2 regions of the Methylomonas sp. Kb3 genome follow, and region 2 is predicted to be linked to the other one. Evidence: riboswitches for the same ligand, from Rfam matches in the RefSeq annotation. Region 2 holds a riboswitch; the other holds the start of a gene.

Region 1 (7,977 bases), on a different contig from region 2:
AATAAAAAGGGCGGTCTATGGAAAACCAATAATGCGAAATCGGCGACGAATAGACTAGTAAATACAGGCTGGTCTACAAAACCCAGTAAAATTTTTTTAAACATACGCTCCACTCTCCGATATAAATTCCCCGTCACCGGCCTAAGGGCGACAAGTACAGCCAATTTTTATGTTATTACACCAAAATATTCGGCGAATGGCGAAATTCTACATTTAACCCAAGGGAATGTAAAAGAATGTGCTGGATTGAGCTTAAATCTGGCGAGGTGTTATGATAAGACCGCTAGGACGTTCGCGCCCGAAGCCTCGAAAAAGCTGGCACACGTCATTCTAAATTAAGGGATAAAGTCATTTTTAGTTTCTTCAAAAAAATCTTTTCACCGGATGAGCAAATTGCCGAACCGGTTAATGAATCGGCGGGGTCGAGTGCCGTGAAGATTTATCCGCGTTCAGAGCATTGCATTTCTCGTGCACAAATCAGCGAAAACGCCCTGAAAGTGCTGCAACGCTTGAAAAAGGCCGATTACGAGGCCTATTTGGTGGGCGGCTGCGTCAGGGATTTGCTGCTGGGGCGGGAGCCTAAGGATTTCGACGTGGCCACTAACGCCAGCCCGGAGCAAATCAAGCAAGTATTTCGTAATTGCCGAATTATTGGCCGGCGCTTTCGACTGGCGCATGTGTTTTTCGGCCGCGAAATTATCGAGGTGGCGACGTTTCGCGGTTCCGAATCCGAAGAATCTGACCAGCAAGTCGTTCATGAAGACGGCCGGTTATTGCGCGACAACGTGTTCGGCACGCTGGAACAGGATGTCTGGCGCCGAGATTTCACCGTCAACGCACTGTATTACAATATCCGCGATTTTTCCGTGGTGGATTATACCGGCGGCATGCAGGATCACGCAGCGGCTGTCATGCGTCTCATCGGCGACCCGGAAGTACGCTATAGAGAAGACCCGGTGCGGATGCTGCGCGCCATCCGTTTTGCCGTAAAGCTGGGTTTTACGTTGCATCCGGATACCGAAAAGCCGATTTACGCCCAAGCCGATTTATTGAAGAGCATCCCCTCGGCGCGTCTTTACGATGAAGTCATTAAATTGTTTTTGTCCGGTTACGGTCTGCAATCCTTCGAGATGCTCAGGCATTACGGTTTGTTTGCGATTTTGTTTCCGGAAACCGACCGCTGCCTCGCCAGCGAAGATCACGATTTTCCGCGCTTGTTCTTGATCCGAGCCTTGGAAAACTCCGACACCCGCTTCAACGACGGCAAAACACTGACGCCTTATTTTTTATTAGCTGCCTTGTTGTGGGAGCCGCTGCAATTGGCCGCGCAAAGACGCATCGCCCACGGCGAAAACGAAACGCTAGCCTATCAGAACGCCGCCAACGAAGTGCTGACCAGACAAATCAAGGTCACTGCGCTACCGCGCCACATCACCCAATCGATGCGCGAAGTTTGGTTCTTGCAAAACAAATTCTCCAGAACGGTTGGGCCAAGGCCTTATCGTTTGCTGGAGCAGCCTAAATTCAGAGCAGCGTACGACTTTTTGCGGCTACGCGCGGAAACCGGCGGCGCCGATCCGGAACTGGTCGAATGGTGGACACGTTTTCAGGAAGCCGACGATGCGGAGCGGGAAAGAATGACCGCGCCGCCAAAATCCGGCGGCGGTAAACCCCGTAACCGGAAAACCGGTCGTTACCGTTCTCGAGGCAAACCCGCCCCCGTCGGCAATGACGCTAGCTAAGTCAGCTGTCGAGGCCTATATAGGCTTGGGCAGCAATCTCGAAGACTCTGTCGATCATGTCAATCGGGCCAGACAGGAAATCGCGGCCTTGCCAGGTGTGGTCGAAATTGCCTTCTCGCCCTTGTACCGCAGCTTGCCGGTTGGGCCGCAAGATCAGCCCGATTACGTGAATGCGGTGCTGCGAATTTCGACCGAGCTGGGACCTTTGGTTTTGCTCAGACAATTACAGCAAATCGAAAACCAGCATGGCCGGCTGCGCAACGTGCGTTGGGGAGCCAGAACCCTGGATTTGGATGTATTGCTTTACGCACAACAGCGCATTAACGAACCGGACCTGATTGTGCCGCATCCGGAGCTGTCGAAGCGCGCCTTTGTGTTGTACCCCTTGGCCGATGTAGCAAGCAGCGATTTGACCATTCCGGGCTTGGATTCGTTGCCACAACTCTTGGCGGCTTGTCCTCCCGGCGGTTTGCGGAAAATAGCAGTATGAACTTATATGCCGATGCCTTAAAGGCGCTGACGATCAGCGATCTGGCGGCAATGAAACGAGCCGGCGAGAAAATCAGTTGTCTGACTGCTTACGATGCCAGCTTCGGCGCGCTGTTGGACAGAGCGGGTATCGACGTACTGCTGATCGGCGATTCGTTGGGCATGGTGATACAAGGACACGGCAGCACCTTGCCGGTCACACTGAGCGATATGGTGTATCACAGCCGTAGCGTGGCAATGGCCAGGAAGCGAGCTTTTGTGGTTACCGACTTGCCGTTTGCCAGTTACGCTACACCGGAGCAGGCATTGCTGAATGCGGCAAGCTTGATGCAGTTGGGTGGCGCGCAAATGGTCAAGCTGGAAGGCGCCAAGCTCGACGTCATTCGCTTTCTGGTGGATCAAGGCATTCCGGTCTGCGGCCATCTAGGTCTGTTACCGCAATCCGTAAATCGCTTAGGCGGTTATAAAGTGCAGGGTCGTGAAGAACAGCAAGCCAAACAAATTTTGGCGGATGCGGAAAAAATCGAACAAGCCGGCGCAAGCCTTTTAGTGCTGGAATGCGTGCCGGCGCGACTGGCCGCCGAAATAAGTCAGCGCCTAAGTATTCCGACCATAGGCATCGGCGCTGGTGTTGATTGCGATGGCCAGGTGTTGGTGCTGTACGACATGTTGAATATCAGCACCGGCAAGCGGCCGCGCTTTTCTAAAGACTTTATGGCCGACGCCTCCAGCATAGAAGAGGCGGTGCGCCACTATCATCAAGCGGTTAAATCCGCGCAATTTCCAGCGTCCGAACACAGTTATTAAGCGTATGCAGATAGTCACCAGCGTCGCCGCCTTGAGAGAAGTCATCCGCCAATGGCGGCAAGCCGGCCATAGCGTCGGTTTCGTGCCGACCATGGGCAATCTGCATGCCGGGCATATCAAACTGGTTAGCACGGCCAAGCAACAGACCGATAAAGTGGTGGTCAGTATTTTTGTCAATCCCACGCAGTTTGGGCCGAACGAAGATTTTGCCAGTTACCCGCGCACCGAGCAGCAGGATCAGGAAAAGCTGATAGCCAGCGACGCCGATTTACTGTTCTTGCCGGCGGTGACGGAAATGTATCCGCAAGCCACGCAAACCGGCATTTCAGTCAGCGGCTTGTCGGCCCTGCATTGCGGTTCCAGCCGGCCCGGACATTTTGACGGCGTAGCCTTGGTTGTTTGCAAGCTGTTGAACATGGTCCAGCCCGACCTGTTGTTGTTGGGCGAGAAGGATTTTCAACAACTGACGCTGATTCGGCAAATGGTCGCCGATTTGAATATACCCGTTGCAGTCCAGGGCGTGGCAACGGTTAGGGAGGACGATGGCTTGGCGATGAGTTCCCGCAACGGCTATCTGACCGACCAACAAAGACAGCACGCGCCCAAGCTCTATCAAGCCTTGATCGCTGCACGCGACGAGATTTTAGCAGGGCATGTCGATTATCCAGCTGTGGCGGAACGGCAGCGCCAAAATCTGCAGCAAGCCGGTTTTGCCGTCGACTATTTCAGCATTTGCCGTAGCAAGGATTTATTGCCCGCCAGCACCTGCGACGCTAATCTGCTGATTTTGGCTGCTGCCAAGCTGGGCACTACTCGCCTGATCGATAACTTGTATTTTTCTAAAATAAACAACTGACTGCGTTGGTTTTTACCTTTGAAAGCTAATGCTTAAATTTGATAGCAGAGTCAATTTCAGGCATAATCGCCGGCCCTAGTATTCGACCTTGTTTACCATGAACATAAACATGCTTAAAGCTAAGTTACACCGTGCGCGGGTAACGCATTCCGAGCTGGATTACGAAGGATCGTGTGCTATAGACGGTAAAATTTTGGATTTTTCCGGCATCAGGGAGTACGAGCAAATCCATATTTACAATATTAACAATGGTCAACGCTTTACCACCTATGCGATTCGCGCCGAAGAAGATTCCGGCGTATTTTCGATTAACGGTGCAGCTGCAAGGTTGGCGTGCCCTGGCGATTTGATTATCGTTTGTGCGTTCGCCAGCTTAGACGAGAAGGAACTGACGAACTACAAGCCGACTTTGGTGTATTTCGACGGCAACAATCGTATTAGCCATTCCAGTCATTCCATTCCTGTTCAGGCCGCCTGATTTAAACATCCGCCGGCAAACGCAATCGCCGGTGGATGTTTGCATTTTTTAAGCTTCAGATACATCTATCTCACTGACCTTCTCGGTCAGGGTGATGCTTTGTTCGATTGCCACCAATACTTTTTGCATGCCGATGCGTTTGTTGGCGTTGATTAAGATTGGCGATTTGATCGAGCCTTTAATGGTCGGCTTACCATTATCCTGCTCGTTGTCTTTGTGTAGCAGAATTAATATCACCAGTTCGTCGCCCGGCTCTAGTTGCAGCAGCGCTTCTTCGGGGTCGGTTACCGTAAAGTTATAATTGATGTTGAAGTGCGACGGATGAGCCGCGGAAAAAGTCAGCTCCGCGTTATCGACCGATTGCAGCCAATAGACAATCTCGCTGCCTTCCTGATGAAATAATTTAAAGCGGGTCTGATCTTCAAAACCGGGTAGGCCGCGCGGAAAATTGATGATAGTGTCCGGATTGATGTCTTGGTTGCCTAACAATTTCGATTGAATTTCCATGATCCCGCCCGTATTCGTTGAAGTCTAAGTTAACAGCATTAATCAATGCACCAATGTATAGCACGGAAAGGGGTATTTGCAATGCCGATTGTGGGCGACCCGCTCGGACACTCTTGCTTTATCATGCCCGACTCCCTAAAATTGCGCGCTTCTTTCAGGTGTTTGCGCCGCTTTCTCGGCCAAGCTTAAACAGGAAGTCGGTGCGGCGGTTTTAACCGCCCATGCCGGCGCTGCCCCCGCAACGGTAGATAAGTAAAGAGCTGCGTTTTTGCCACTGTGCGCTTTGCATGGGAAGGTCGCAGATCAGGCCTCAAGCCACTTATAAGCCCGGAGACTGGCCCGGAAGATCATTCGAGACAGCGGAGGGCTGTTGACGGAATGGTCTGAGTCCATGCCTAGCCTGCCTCCGTCTTTTTCGTTTTCCGTTTTTCCTCTGTCCTTTTTCACCCGGATGCGCGGCGGGCGCAGAGGATAATATGCAAACAATTCTATACAGATCTTTATTGCTGGCGAGTACGCCTTTTACAGTGTGGGCGGCGACTAGCGATGAGGCTATCAACCTTGCTGAAACAGTCGTGACGGCTACCCGAACCGAGACTCGGCAGAACGAATTAGCCACGGCGATGACGGTTTATAATCGTCAGGACATCGAGAAACTTCAGGTCAGAACCCTACCCGAATTACTAAAAGGCACGCCGGGTGTGGACATGGTGCAAAGCGGTGGTTACGGCAAGGACACCAATCTCTATCTGCGCGGCACTAACTCCGATCATGTACTAGTTTTAATCGACGGCATCAAGGCCGGCTCGGTGACCACCGGCACCAGCGCATTTCAGTTTATTCCTATAGATCAAATCGAACGTGTGGAAATCACTCGAGGCCCGCAGTCCAGCCTCTATGGCTCGGAAGCGATCGGCGGGGTGATTCAGATATTTACTCGCAAGGGCGGCACCAGTGAACGGCCGAACATTGCGCTGGAAGCCGGCGGCGGCTCATACGACACCTATAACGGCTCGGCGGCCGTCAACGGTAAATGGGGCAAGGCTTGGTATAGCTTGAGCGCCGCTCAACTCGGTAGCCAGGGCATCAATGCGCTGAGCGGTGTCAGCGTCGCGAGCGGCTATAATCCGGACCGCGACGGCTATAACAACACCAGTCTGAATGCCAAAGCCGGTTACCGCTTCGACAACGGCGCGGAACTGGAAGCATTTTTCCTGCGAGCCGAAGGCGAAACCGAGATCGACAACTCCATCAGTAGCACCACTGAGTTTGTCAATCAGACACTAGGAGCCACAGCCAGCGCAAATTTCAGCGATAGATGGAAATCCACTTTGCGGGTGGGACAAAGCATGGACGATGCCGATCAGTTTCGGCATAACGGTCGGTTTACCAGCCGTTTCAACACCACGCGCTGGAACGCCAGTTGGCTGAACGAACTGGCCTTGCATAAGGATCACCAATTGACAGTGGGCGCCGATTACCGCTTCGACGAAGTCGACAGCACCACACGCTATGTCGAAACCTCGCGTTACGATGTCGGAGTGTTCGCTGATTTGCACAGCCGGATTTTCGACAAGCATTTTTTGAACGCTTCCTTGCGGTGGGACGAAAACCAGGCTTTCGGCGATAGTGTCACCGGCAATTTCGGCTGGCGGTTTAATTGGGATTACGGTCTCAGCGCTTTTGCCAGTTTCGGCAATGCGTTTAAGGCGCCGACCTTTAACCAGTTATACTTCCCAGGCTTCGGCAACCCCGGCTTGCGTCCGGAAAAGTCCACCAGCTTCGAAGCCGGTTTTGCCGGCCATCACGATTGGGCCAACTGGGAACTGCGCGCTTATCACACCAATATCGAGGATTTGATTGTATTTAGCGGCACGCCGTCCACCGCCAGAAATATCGGCAAGGCGCAGATAGACGGCATAGAAGCCGAAGTGTCCGCGCCAATTTTCGGCTGGAACAACAAACTAAGCATGAACCTGATGACACCGAAGGACAGGCAGACTAATTTGCGCCTGCCGCGTCGAGTGACGGAAAGCTTGTCCTATGATGTCTCGCGCTCGTTCGGTGACATTGATATTGGTGCCTCCGTGCTGGCTCAGAGCGAACGATTCGACGACGCCGCGAACCGGGTCCGTCTGGGCAGCTTTATGACCGCCGATCTGCGTACCGCTTATCGCATCGACAAAAATTGGATGTTAAGCGCCAAACTGAATAATATGTTCGACAAACGCTATCAAACGGTTAACACCTATAACAGCTTCGGCAGAAATTTCTATTTTTCGATCCATTACAATTATTAAACCTTTTTTGGAGAACCCTATGAGTTTGAATCAAACCTTGGCTGTTAAACCCAGCGCGGTCGCGTTGATGGCCCTGATGGCCGCCACCCGCTTTCACCATTTCGGCACCCCATTCGCATTGCCGGACGCTTCATTGGCGGTGTTTTTTTTCGCCGGCTTATGGCTGGGCGGACGCTATTTGTTCGCCTTACTGCTGGCGGAAGCGGTGCTGATTGATTACTTGGCGATCACTAAACTCGGTGTCAGCGATTTTTGCGTGTCAAAAGCTTACGGGTTTCTGGTGTTTTCTTATGGCGCAATGTGGCTGGGTGGCAAATGGTGCCGACAATTCACTGGGTTGTCGATAGCCACCTCCGCGCAACGCCTGATGGCTCTAGTAGCGGCTACATCCATCGCGTTTCTGTTTTCCAACGGCAGTTTTTACTGGCTATCCGGACGCTATCCCAACGGCTCATTCGCGCAATATATTGAGCGCGTTGCGATGTATTATCCGCCTTATCTGACGTCCACCTTGATCTATGGTGTGGTCATTTTTGGCTTGGTAACTGTCGTAAAATCCTTACTGGCTGCCAAAGCCACTCGCGAAGCCCTCTAACAGCATTCCAGAATCCAGCGCGGCGATTTTCATCGCCGCGCTGGTCATGAATATGTCGGCCAATATGCCCCTTTCCGCTCTCCCAGATTTGCAATACCTGTTTATCCAACGTAAATCATGATTCTCACCCTCAGCATTTTGTTGGCTGTAGCCATCGATTTTTGGCTGGGCGAGCCGCGCAATACTTATCACCCGCTAGTGAT
Region 2 (7,977 bases):
AAAACTGCACATCGCTTGCATGATCAATTCCTTCCGGCTTCGGCCAGTTTGTTGCCATCGAAATCACACACCAGAACACTGATGTGAAAACGGCCGGGATAACGGTTTTCCAAGGTGGCGATGACTCGGTTAGCCAGTTCGACATGAAATTCGTATTCCAACCCCAACTCGGCCATGCATTCGGAGGCGTAGCGAGCGGTTTCTTGAGCAGCGATGGCGTCGCACACATCGTCCGGCGCACCGATGCTACGGGCAATATCAGCGACCAGTTCAACGTCGACCGGTGCACGACCGGCATGAGTAATGGTCTCGCCCTGGGCCATTTTGGTCAGCTTGCCGACCATGCCGCCGATGATGATGTTTTGAATGCCGCAACGAGCGGCGGCGTCCAGTGCGGGTGTTAGAAAGTCGCCCATTTGCACGAAACAGCTTTCATCCAGCTCGGGCAATTCGCGCATCACGAATTTCTCGGTGCGGCCGCCGGTGGTCAGCACCACGCTAGCCTGCCCCTGATTGGCCGCAACTTCCACGCCTTGCACCACGCTAGCCCGAAACGCCGCCGTGGAATACGGATGCACGATCCCGGTCGTACCTAGAATCGAAATACCGCCGATAATGCCCAAACGATAATTCAGGGTTTTTTTCGCCATCTCTTCGCCGCCCGGCACCGAGATCGTTACCTGTAGACCTCGGGTTTTTAGCGCTTCGGCGGCGATCAGACGGATGTTATCCTCGATATTTTTACGCGGAACCGGATTGATGGCCGGACCGCCGACCGCCAGCCCCAAACCGGGCCGAGTGATCAGGCCTATGCCTGCGCCGCCTTGCAATACGACAGTGTCCGGTTGTTCTATCCACATCACATCCGCCGTCAGCCGAGCGCGATGGGTGCAGTCCGGATCGTCGCCGGCGTCTTTTTCGATGACAGCATGTGCTCGGTCGTTCTGTACGAAGCTTTCTTCGACTTTGAATGCCACGTCTTGCCCATTGGGCAGCACGCAGTCGATAGTGTCCGGCACGCGCCCATTCAGCAAACCCTGCACTGCCGCCCGTGCCGCTGCCGCCGAACAGGCGCCGGTGGTGTAACCCTTGCGGGTACCTTTGGGTTTGCGTTCCGGCATTGCCATGCTATCAGCCGTTTTTCTGCCGGGTTTCCGCCAAGCTCAACAAGGCATGAATCGCCGCGACGACCAAGGTCGAGCCGCCTTTACGTCCACGGGTGATGATCCATGACACATCGGCTAATTCGGCGAGTAAATCCTTGGATTCCGCTGCAGAGACAAAACCGACTGGCATCCCGACGATCAGTGCCGGCTTGACGCCTTCTTCTTTGATCATCCGCAACACTTCCAACAGCGCGGTCGGTGCGTTGCCAACTGAGACGATACCGCCGGCGATTAAACCCAGGCGCTGCGCTTTACGCATGGCTTGTACCGCGCGGGTACTGTTGACCTGTTTGGCGGCGGTTATGACATCCGCATCGGCGATGAACTGGCGGGCGCTGATGCCAAAATGCGCCAGGCGCGGCTGCGATAAGCCGACGCAAATCATTTCCACGTCGGCAACGATAGGCGCACCAGTTAAAATGGCTTGAATACCATCTTCGATTGCATGCGCGGAAAACTCGGTCAGGCCATTGAATTCAAAATCCGCAGTGGCGTGGATCATGCGACGCACCACTTGCCATTGCCCATCTGAATAATGGTGCTCGCCGACTTCGCGGTCGACGATGGTAAAGGAATCGTGTTCGATTTGTTGCCCAGCCTGGGTCAGTTGTTCGGTTTGAATGTTGTGGCTCATGGCTAATCAATGATGGTGGTGATGTTCGGCTTGCTCGCGATACTGACAGCCGTCGCATTCCAGCATTTTCGGCGCGAGCGGGTCCCAGGCTTCGGTAACCCGTTGATCAAGCAATTTAAAAATGGCCGGATCAAAACCAAAATAAGTGCCGGCACCGAAGACAATCTGCGGATATTGGCTTTGCAAGCGTTCGATTTGTTTGCCGATGCGCTCGATCAGCAAGCCGGTAAACAGGTAATAGGGCAAAATCGCAATCTGCGTCATGCCCAGTCGTACTTGACGTTGCACGGCGGTTTCCAAACGCGGATGGGTAATACCGGTGAAGGCAATGTCGACGAGTTCATGCTCGGTAGCTTCAAACAGCCAACGCGCTAATTTTGCCAATTCCCCGTTGGCGACTTTGTCGGAGGAGCCACGGCCTAAAATGATCACGCCGGTAGTTTTAGGATCCGGCATCGCCAGTGATTTAAGCGCTGAATTGAGCTGTTTTTGCAGTATGGCCAACAAGGTTTCGTTACTGCCTAGATGCGGCGCATAGATGAATTCGACGGTTGGAAATTTTTCGCGGGCTTCCTCGATATGCTCGGGGATCTCCATCTTCACATGCCCGGCGGCGCTGATGATCAGCGGTACGATTATCACGCGGCTAGATCCTTGCGCGGCGCGGCTCAATCCTTCTTCCAACAGCACCTCGGCGAGTTCGATATAGCACAACTCGATGCGCCAGTCAGGGTGTTGCGCCTGCCATTGTTGTTGAAATTCGCGAATTTCATCGTTGCCGGCCTGATTGCGCGATCCGTGGCCGACCAAGAGAACGGTGGTTGTCATGCTTATTCCTTAGGCTGAGGCCGCTCGGCGCGGCGAAAACGATGCGTAAAACCGGCATCATAAAGTTTGGATTTTTTTAACGATGGCCAGTGCCTCGCGCCCAAGGTGGGGCTAATCACGATCATGGCCTGACTGTTGATTTTGGCGGCCCGGCAGCGTTCGCGAATATCAGCCAGGGTGCCGCGAATAATCTGTTGTTCACCCGGCCAGCTGGCCTTATGAACCACCAATACCGGGGAATCATCAGCCCAGTTGGCGGCTTTTAATTCGCGCTCGATCAAGGGCAACAAGGTGATCGATAAAAACAGGCACAGCGTGGTGTGATGGCTGGCCAATTCTTGCAAGGATTCACCGTCCGGCATTGGTGTGCGGCCTTCAACGCGAGTCAAAATCACGGTCTGCGTGACTTCCGGCAAGGTCAGGCTTTCGACTGCGCAAGCCATCGCAGCAAATGCCGACGAGACGCCCGGCACTACTTCGACGGCAATGTTGGCCGCATCCAGTGGTTGCACCATTTCAATCAATGCACCGTACAAGCCAGGGTCGCCGGTTTGCAGGCGAATGACGGTTTTGCCCGGACCGGCTTGTTCGGTCAGCCAGTTGGTAATCTGCTCCAAAGTCATGTCTTTGGAATCTTTGATCACGCAAGCGCTTGGTGCCCATTGCGTCGCTGCGGCCTGTACCAGAGAGCCTGCGAACAAAATGGCATCCGCTTTGGCAATTAAGTCGCGACCTTTGACAGTGATTAAATCAGGATCACCGGGACCTGCGCCGACAAACCATACTTTAGGTTGAGTGCTCATAGAAAAAATCCAGCCGCGACCTGGGGGTTGAACGGAAAGTAGGTGTGCAGATAAGACGCTCGCAACGAACCCACCTGATAAAAGTTTTCGCTACGGCTACGATTGCGTTGAGGCTTCGATTCGGTGAACGGCTGCTGTGTGGTTTCCAGTTGCGAGTGATGAAAGCTATGCCCGCGAATTTCGCCTTGTTCTAACTGCAAACTGTGCATGCCCAGATTCACCAAGCGTTTTTGCATCTGCGCGCTGCCGGGTAACAGACCAGCCATCGCTGCCGCATGGCCGTCTTTATCGATCAAGCGTTCCAGCAAATATAAAAAGCCGCCGCATTCTGCGTAAATCGGCTTACCGGCTTGATGATGTTGCTGCAAGGCTTGTTTCATGGCGACATTGTCGGCCAATGTTTGGAGATGCAGTTCCGGGTAACCGCCGGGCAGGTAGACACTGTCTGCCTCGGGAAATACGTGGTCTGCGAGCGGCGAGAAAAACGTCAGTTCAGCGCCCATGGCTTGCAAACAATCCAGATTGGCTTGATAGATAAACGAAAACGCCGCATCACGAGCCACAGCGATAAGCTTACCAGCCAGTAACGGTGGCGGCGGGGAGGTGGCGATCGGCGCGAAGGCAACCGGCTGCGGCAATCGGCACGGCGCATGGCTACTGAGTAATTCGGCTGCGCGCGCCAGGCGAAGGTCAAGGTCTGCAATTTCATCGGCCTGCACTAAGCCTAAGTGCCGCGACGGCAAGCCGACCGTTTCATCTTTCGCCATCGCCGCCAGTAGCGGCATGCTGTCCGGCAAGGCTTCTTCCAGCAATTTAGCATGACCCGGACTGCCGACTTTGTTGGCGATGACGCCGACAAACGGCAAGTTGGCTCTGTAATGGGCTAAGCCGTAAGCCACAGCGGCAAAAGTTTGTGCCATGCCGCCCGCATCGATGACAACGGCCACCGGCACGTCTAGTGTTTGTGCCAAATCGGCGCTGCTGCTATCGCCGTCGAACAAGCCCATGACACCTTCAATCAAGATGATGTCAGCGTCGGCGGCGTTATAAAGCATCTCACGGCAATGCGCTTCGCCCATCATCCATAAATCCAGCTGATAAACCGGTTGTCCGCAAGCAAAGCTCAATATTTGCGGATCGATAAAATCCGGGCCGGTTTTGAACACGCGTACCTTGCGGTTTTGCTGGCGATAGTAATAGGCCAAAGCCGCCGTAATGGTGGTTTTGCCTTGCCCGGAGGCAGGAGCGCTGATCAATATCGCCGGGCAATGGCGTGTTGCAGTAGCATTCACCACTAAAACGTTACTTTACGCAACAATCGGCCCGATATTGCGCCCAAGGTCAGCCAGAAAATAGCGTTGTTGATGGATGTCAACACCACAAAATGCTGTTGTAAGGCTTCGGGCGCTAAAGCCTGGGCAACCTCCGGATGCGGTGCGCCGATCAGATGCGGTAAGGCCAGTAAGCCAGCGCCGCCGATTTGCAGCCAGCGCTGTTTGGTCAAAAACAGACCAAACAAGCCAATCGCGGTAGCGGCGGCCGTAAAAAGCCACCACGCTTGGCGACTGTGTAATTCGGCGCTGTCGGTGCCCGGCAACTCCGGCGGCAAGCCCAATGATGGCGCGACAAAAAATACCAAATAACCGGCCAAACCCCAGCCGAGTCCGTACAGGTAACCATGTTGATCCCGCCAGTACAGGGCGACACTGATAAACAAGGCAAAGCCGAAGCCGGTTAGGCCATTGAACAGCAAGGTAAAGCCATTACGTTGCCAGCCGTCCATCGGTTGCCAGTCACGCACATGCTCAGCCGATGGCGTTTCGAATTGTTCGGCGGCCAAAATCAAGGGCAAGGTTTGATAGTGTTGTAGCACGCTGAGTAACAAGCCGCCCAATAGTCCCGCCAGTAGCGAGATGGTGACCAGCTTACGAAAATCCGCCATGTTAATGGCAAGGAAAAGCTGCGCTGTGACGTCCGTCGTGGGCGGCGTTATGCAGGTAGTTGTTAGCGTCCTGCAAGAAACCCAAACCTAACACGACGGTCAGGCCCAAAACAATAGCACTCAGGCCGGGCAGGATTTTTGAGGAAGAAAGGATGGTAGATGCCGCGAGTGTTTTCATGGTTGTCTGTTCCGAAAAAGGTGGACGGAATAACAGAGGGAAAGACAAACCAAAAAAACCGATTTGACAGATCGCCCTCCGCAATACTGTTGACTACAGTTTTAGGCCTGTCTCCGGGCTCGTGACGAATCACCTACCGTTGCGGGGGCAGCGTCGGCATTTAACCGACTTCCAGTTTCACCCGCCAAGAGCGGGAACCTTAAAACCAGCGGCGATTGTATGCCGCAGCTAGTCGTAGGGCAAATGAAATGTATTGAAATAAGAATAAACGGTGCGGCAGCAGCTCCTCTCGACAAGTTATCGATCAACCAGTAATCGCCCGCAACGAGTGATTCTATCAAAACTAAACACATGCTCTCTCGGGCTTTCATAACAACGCCCCACCAATCTTCGTCTGTAATCCGGCTCGCCTTTTTCGAGATAAATAGTGGCGCCACAAATGGGACATGCCGCCGAATACCGAACTAACCGAATTACTCTTAAATCTCCGTCTCGAAGCAGTTCGAACTGCGCAGACTGTTCATAAAAATTTGTGAATAGTTCATGGGCTACGACAATTCGATCATCCAACAATAATATCCAAGGCTTGATGATAGTTACCCAGGAACCATAGGGAATCGCAAAAATACTGACCAGTAATGTCAAATCTTGCGTTGTCACCGGCCTAGGCACGGATAACGATAGCCATCCTGCATAGGCAATTAACAATGCAAGTCCGCCTATTGTTGCCAACCAGCCCAGTACTCCCCATACATGCCATCGGCGTAATTCGATTTGTCCGTGCCGAAATAACCAACTCGCGATCCAACTGGGTTTGACTTCACCCAATTCTGTCAGTTGATAGCTGGCTTGCAAATCGGCTATGTTGCTCCCAGCCCGAACATTCTCGATTGCTTGGTCTTCTTCCAATATCACCGGAACCGTTTCAGCTTTGATATAGAACGTCGTGTGTCGTCCCGGCCCTCCCTTTGTGCTTTTACGCTCCGGCTTTGGATAATGCGAAAGCCTACGCTTACGGGCAAACTCCATGATTTGCGGTTCACGGATTTCGCAATATTTTTTTAACGAACCCGGCCAGTCGATCCATTTTTTAGGTTCGGCACTGTCTAAGGACTCACCAACAGCAGCGACGATTGCATCGGCCGTGAAACGTCGCTCCGACTCTTCGAAATCCACTTTCTTTAACGATTCCTGAGCTAACGCGCGCAATATGCGGTGGCCTTTTTCATCGCTTGGCTCACTATCCAACCAATCGATCAAGCATTGAATTACCTCGCGCATAAACCACCCCAAACCAGGTAACCGGTAGTTGCGGTCTGGTTAGCGAATAGCCGATTCATAACAATGTCCTCCATAACGAATGCGAGATGAGCGAAGTAAAAATGATTTTGGAAAGCACTTATTCAGGTCAAACGCCAATTAAGACTCCACTTGTTGTGGGCAAAGCCTCTAATAAGCAGAACGAGGTTAGAAGAATTTCAGAATCATTCAATCCATCAAACCATGCAAATTGCCTGGCGTTATCAAATTGGCCGCACATCACATGCCGAAAGAAGCATAACCAGCCCAATAAGCCAATTATTTTCAACAACGCCAAATCAGATCAATCGAGGCTTCCGGAGCTTTGTGACCCAAATCAGGTCACTTTGCGACCGAGACATTTGCGCGTTGCTCTCCTAGCATATCGACAACAGTCGTTAATCAACTCAGAGGCGTTTATGTCAACACTGGACGAAGATCTTGCCCGGTTAAATTTCGAATATCTCATGCTTGCTAGAGAGTGCGCGCGCAGTAATCCTGAAGAAGCGGCCTGGCGATTTGGATTAGATCGAGTTGGCATAGACCGTCTCGCCGGCATGACACAGGAGCAACTTCGTGAACACGCCGAAAGCAGTCGCGCTGTGATTCAGTTATTGCCTGTCTATACCCCAAGCAACTTGCCCCTGGTTGCCTATGTGGATCTCCTCCAACCTTGTATCACTAGAACTGCGGATGAAACCAATGCCGTTTAAAAGCAGGTCAAATATAGGCGCAGACTTGGTCTTGGCGGAAAGGCTAATTCAACTCGGCACCCGTCCGCCAATTGTCAGCCAACTCTGCCATCTAACCCGAAAGCAAAGCATCACATTTTTTAAAGCTATACAAGGAAAATCGCCCAAACAAGGCATGCTGCCACATGATCATCAATGGGCCATTCGCTCAGCATTCAACAATATTCATGCTTCTTTATTTTTAAGCATTATTGAAGACATTAGGAGCCGGCTTTCTACCCCAAGCCTAAGCGCGACCTTACTGGTTGCGACCTATGAGATATACACCAAGGTTGCTTCCAGAATTTTAGCCGATAGGCAATTTATCCAACCACGCTCCAGTCAACTTTATCCGTTAGACATCAACAGGGCTTGGTATTTGACCAGCCTGCTCTC

Evidence for each region. A riboswitch is a leader RNA that binds a small molecule or an ion and turns the genes downstream of it on or off. The one in region 2 is predicted to bind cobalamin.
Region 1: another riboswitch for cobalamin. It lies ahead of CWO84_RS11050 (TonB-dependent receptor); the one in region 2 lies ahead of CWO84_RS12550 (CbtB domain-containing protein).

What each region holds. Positions count from the first base shown of each region.
Region 1 is NZ_PIZT01000015.1:76,066-84,042, forward strand. It holds gene CWO84_RS11015 (hypothetical protein) at 1-104, opposite strand, end outside; gene pcnB (polynucleotide adenylyltransferase PcnB) at 432-1,742, shown strand; gene folK (2-amino-4-hydroxy-6-hydroxymethyldihydropteridine diphosphokinase) at 1,729-2,232, shown strand; gene panB (3-methyl-2-oxobutanoate hydroxymethyltransferase) at 2,229-3,038, shown strand; gene panC (pantoate--beta-alanine ligase) at 3,043-3,894, shown strand; gene panD (aspartate 1-decarboxylase) at 3,992-4,372, shown strand; gene fliW (flagellar assembly protein FliW) at 4,421-4,879, opposite strand; cobalamin riboswitch at 5,019-5,237, shown strand; gene CWO84_RS11050 (TonB-dependent receptor) at 5,356-7,179, shown strand; gene CWO84_RS11055 (hypothetical protein) at 7,199-7,774, shown strand; gene cbiB (adenosylcobinamide-phosphate synthase CbiB) at 7,892-7,977, shown strand, end outside.
Region 2 is NZ_PIZT01000017.1:30,958-38,934, reverse strand. It holds gene cbiE (precorrin-6y C5,15-methyltransferase (decarboxylating) subunit CbiE) at 1-21, opposite strand, end outside; gene CWO84_RS12580 (cobalt-precorrin-5B (C(1))-methyltransferase) at 24-1,127, opposite strand; gene CWO84_RS12575 (precorrin-8X methylmutase) at 1,132-1,800, opposite strand; gene CWO84_RS12570 (sirohydrochlorin chelatase) at 1,807-2,628, opposite strand; gene cobM (precorrin-4 C(11)-methyltransferase) at 2,631-3,431, opposite strand; gene CWO84_RS12560 (cobyrinate a,c-diamide synthase) at 3,428-4,723, opposite strand; gene CWO84_RS12555 (CbtA family protein) at 4,726-5,373, opposite strand; gene CWO84_RS12550 (CbtB domain-containing protein) at 5,375-5,551, opposite strand; cobalamin riboswitch at 5,638-5,768, opposite strand; gene CWO84_RS12545 (hypothetical protein) at 5,849-6,727, opposite strand; gene CWO84_RS24945 (flagellar transcriptional regulator FlhD) at 6,919-7,563, shown strand; gene CWO84_RS12535 (FlhC family transcriptional regulator) at 7,544-7,977, shown strand, end outside.